One region of the Pseudomonas sp. NPDC090203 genome, then DNA from elsewhere that is predicted to be linked to it. Evidence: predicted binding sites of a transcription regulator. Region 1 holds the regulator's gene; the other holds the start of a gene.
The links. Region 1 encodes sigma-54, which starts transcription at its own class of promoters, with help from an activator protein. Its sites were predicted from a motif close to ANTGGCATNNANNTTGCTNT; they were not measured.

Region 1 (2,202 bases):
AGCTGATTGCAGAAGGTGACGCTGAAACCATCCTGGCCAACCAGTTGGTCAAGGAAGTGTATCTCGGCCACGAGTTCCGCCTGTAAACAGGGGGCTGACAAGGGGTTGGCCGGCGACCGCTGCATGCGCCTCATCGCCAACCCCGGATTAATTGTCGCCACACCCTAGGCAAACACTTCGGTTTCAGGCATATAATTTGCTTAATTTGGCGCCCCGGCGCCCAGTAGTGGATGGCGCGGATGCGCCGGCGAATAAGGTGTTAAGCCCCTGCCATGAAACCTTCGCTAGTCTTGAGAATGGGCCAGCAGCTGACGATGACACCGCAGCTGCAACAGGCCATCCGCTTGCTCCAATTGTCCACGCTGGATCTCCAACAGGAAATCCAGGAGGCACTGGAGTCCAACCCCATGCTGGAACGCCAGGAAGAAGGCGACGACTTCGATAATGCCGACCCGATGGCCGACAACATCGAAAACAAGCCCAACGCCGACGTTCAGGAACCGACCTACCAGGAATCCGCCCCCACCGTCGACAATCTCGAAGACGGCGAGTGGAGCGAGAGCGAGCGCATCCCCAACGAACTGCCGGTCGACACCGCCTGGGAAGACATCTACCAGACCAGCGCCAGCAGCCTGCCCAGCAACGACGATGACGAGTGGGACTTCACCACCCGCACCTCGGTCGGCGAAAGCCTGCAAAGCCATCTGCTGTGGCAACTGAACCTGGCGCCGATGTCCGACACTGACCGCCTGATCGCCGTCACGCTGATCGACTGCATCAACAACCAGGGCTACCTGGACGAGTCCCTGGAAGAGCTGCTCGACGCGTTCGACCCGGAACTGGACATCGAGCTGGACGAAATCGAAGCCGTCCTGCACCGCATTCAACAGTTCGAGCCCGCCGGCATCGGCGCCCGCACCCTGAGCGAATGCCTGCTGCTGCAATTGCGCCAGTTGCCTGCCAAAACCCCGTGGCTGGCCGAAGCCCAGCGCCTGGTCAGTGACTACATCGACTTGCTGGGCAGCCGCGACTACTCGCAACTGATGCGCCGCATGAAGCTCAAGGAAGATGACCTGCGCCAGGTCATCGAACTGGTCCAGAGCCTCAACCCGCGTCCTGGCTCGCAGATCGAATCCAGCGAAGCCGAGTACGTGGTGCCCGACGTGATCGTGCGCAAGGACAACGAGCGCTGGCTGGTGGAGCTGAACCAGGAAGCCGTGCCGCGCCTGCGAGTGAACCCGCAGTACGCAGGTTTCGTGCGTCGTGCCGACACCAGCGCCGACAACACCTTCATGCGCAACCAGTTGCAGGAAGCGCGCTGGTTCATCAAGAGCCTGCAAAGCCGCAATGAAACCCTGATGAAAGTCGCGACCCAGATCGTCGAGCACCAGCGCGGCTTCCTGGAGTACGGCGACGAGGCGATGAAGCCGTTGGTCCTGCACGACATCGCCGAGGCGGTGGGCATGCACGAATCGACGATCTCGCGGGTCACCACGCAAAAGTTCATGCACACGCCTCGCGGCATTTACGAACTGAAGTACTTCTTCTCCAGCCACGTGAGCACCTCCGAGGGCGGTGAATGCTCGTCCACGGCCATTCGCGCGATCATCAAGAAACTGGTTGCCGCGGAAAATCAGAAAAAGCCGTTGAGTGACAGCAAGATCGCTGGTTTACTGGAGGCACAAGGCATCCAAGTGGCCCGTCGCACAGTCGCCAAGTATCGCGAATCCTTAGGGATAGCCCCTTCGAGCGAGCGCAAGCGACTGATGTAAAGGCAGGCTCTGTACGAAATGTTTTAAGACGTAGGTAAGGCAAGGCTGTTTTCAGCGCAGCATGACCGGGTCTCAAGACTTTTCTTACTAGAACCTAGAGGTCACGAGCCACAGCGTTCCAGTGGCAGGTACTCAGCCTGCCTCTTAATGCACTGGCAACGAAGGAGAAGCTGTATGCAAGTCAACATCAGTGGACACCAACTGGAAGTGACCAAGCCCCTGCGCGAGTACATCGAGCTGAAGCTGAAAAAGCTCGAAGGGCACTTTGACAAGATTACCAACGTGCAGGTGACGATGGCCGTCGAGAAACTCAAACAGAAGATCGAGGCCACCCTGCATATCCACGGTGGAGAGGTCGTAGCCAATGCGGAGCATGATGACATGTACGCGGCAATCGACCTGCTCACTGACAAGCTGGACAGACAACTGC
Region 2 (2,202 bases), on a different contig from region 1:
CGTTTCATGAGCACGACCTACCAGGAAGACATCAGCACCCACGTGCTGCGCCGCATGAAAGAAGGCGGTTTCGACTTCGCCCGCATCCACCCCATCGAGTTCTACGCCGTGTTTCCGGATGAGAAACGCGCGCGTCAGGCTGCGAGAAAATTCCGCGGCGAGTCCCTCAATACTCAAATCAACGCCCGTGAGGACGGTGCGTGGCACCTGCAACTGAGTAAATTGATGTACGCCACCTACGACGCCATAGGAGACTTCGAACAGGACTTTCAAAGCGCGATCATGGGCCTCGATGGCGAGGTCGAAGGCTGGGGCGTGAAGCAGGAGATCAAGCGGCTTCATTGACTCTGACATGGCACACGCCCCTGTAGCGGCACGGCTTGCCGGCGGGGGCGTTGTCTCTGGCAACCCAGCCATGAATGACATACCGCCCGCCAGCAGCCGTGCTGCTACTTGATGACAACCCACGCAAAAATCACGGAACTCGCCGAGACGCCATCAGCCAAAAACAGGGCAAAAAAAAGCCGCTCGAATGGGAGCGGCATAAAGGGAATTACGTTGAAAAATCCGGTAACACGAAAACGTCGCTCTTGCAGTCCGAAGTGACGTTTTTCTGCGTTGATGGGGCAATTATCAGCAAACAAACACCGGCCGGGAAATCATCTCTGGCTATGCTGGTAATAGATTTTCCAGTGACAGAACGCTTCGCCATGAAGCGTTGAAGAAATGGGTAGCCCGCTTGTTGCACAGGAATGGTGCAGGGCTTTCCGCAGTTTTATTCAACCTGTTGAAAATTAAGCGTTTATGCCGCTGGCACGGGCCTTGCGAAGGCCCATGGGTCCATGGTGACAAGGAGTACGGCATGATCCGCACCTTTTATGACGAGATGTACGATGCGAACGGCGCTGTCCGTGCGCATTATCGGGAATTCGCCCGCTGGCTGGGCGAAGCGCCACCTGAGCTACTGGCTCAGCGTCGGCGTGAGGCCGATCTTTTGTTTCATCGCGCCGGGATCACGTTCACGCTGTACGGAGACGAGCAGGGCACCGAGCGCCTGATTCCGTTCGACACGATTCCGCGCAGCATTCCGGCCAGCGAATGGCGCGTGGTCGAGAAGGGCTGCATCCAGCGCGTCAAGGCGCTGAACATGTTCCTCGCTGACCTCTACCACGACCAGCGCATCATCAAGGCAGGGATCATCCCGGCCGAACAGGTGCTGGCCAACGAGCAATACCAGCTGGCGATGCAGGGGCTGAATCTGCATCGCGACCTGTATTCGCATATTTCCGGGGTCGATCTGGTTCGCGATGGCGACGGCACCTATTACGTGCTGGAAGACAACCTGCGCACCCCAAGCGGCGTGAGCTACATGCTCGAAGACCGCAAGATGATGATGCGTCTGTTCCCCGAACTGTTCGCCGCGCAACGGATTGCGCCCATCGACCACTACCCCAACCTGTTGCTCGACACCCTGAAAAGCTCAAGCCCGCTGGACAATCCCAGTGTGGTGGTGCTGACGCCTGGGCGCTTTAACAGTGCGTTCTTCGAGCATGCTTTCCTGGCGCGGGAAATGGGTGTCGAACTGGTGGAGGGCGCGGACCTGTTCGTGCGCGACGACCGGGTGTTCATGCGCACCACCGACGGCCACAAGCCGGTGGACGTGATCTACCGCCGGCTGGACGACGCGTTTCTCGATCCGCTGGCCTTCAACCCAGAATCGATGCTCGGCGTGCCGGGCCTGTTGTCGGCCTACCGTTCCGGCAACGTGGTGCTGGCCAATGCCATCGGCACGGGCGTGGCCGACGACAAATCGGTGTATCCGTTCGTGACCGACATGATCCGCTTCTACCTCGACGAAGAGCCGATCCTGAAGAACGTGCCGACCTGGCAATGCCGCAAGCCTGAGGAACTGTCCCACGTGCTGGCCAACCTGGGCGATCTGGTGGTCAAGGAAACTCAAGGCTCTGGCGGTTATGGCATGTTAGTGGGGCCGGCTGCCACGGCGGCCGAGATCGAGGCTTTCCGCGCACGGCTCAAGGCCAAGCCCCACGCATACATCGCCCAGCCGACCCTGTCGTTGTCGACCTGCCCGACCTTTGTCGAAAACGGCATCGCCCCGCGTCACATCGATTTGCGCCCGTTCGTGCTGTCTGGCCGCGAAACCCGCGTCGTTCCTGGCGGGCTGACGCGCGTGGCGCTGCG

Region 2: the regulator sigma-54 is predicted to act here: its motif matches at 810-829, upstream of ACIPO9_RS01330 (circularly permuted type 2 ATP-grasp protein).

The regions. Positions count from the first base shown of each region.
Region 1 covers NZ_JBIVCV010000007.1:223,890-226,091, forward strand. The annotation lists gene lptB (LPS export ABC transporter ATP-binding protein) at 1-86, shown strand, start outside; gene ACIPO9_RS14510 (RNA polymerase factor sigma-54) at 273-1,772, shown strand; gene hpf (ribosome hibernation-promoting factor, HPF/YfiA family) at 1,947-2,202, shown strand, end outside.
Region 2 covers NZ_JBIVCV010000001.1:303,196-305,397, reverse strand. The annotation lists gene ACIPO9_RS01340 (ribonuclease E inhibitor RraB) at 7-345, shown strand; gene ACIPO9_RS01335 (hypothetical protein) at 420-722, shown strand; gene ACIPO9_RS01330 (circularly permuted type 2 ATP-grasp protein) at 863-2,202, shown strand, end outside.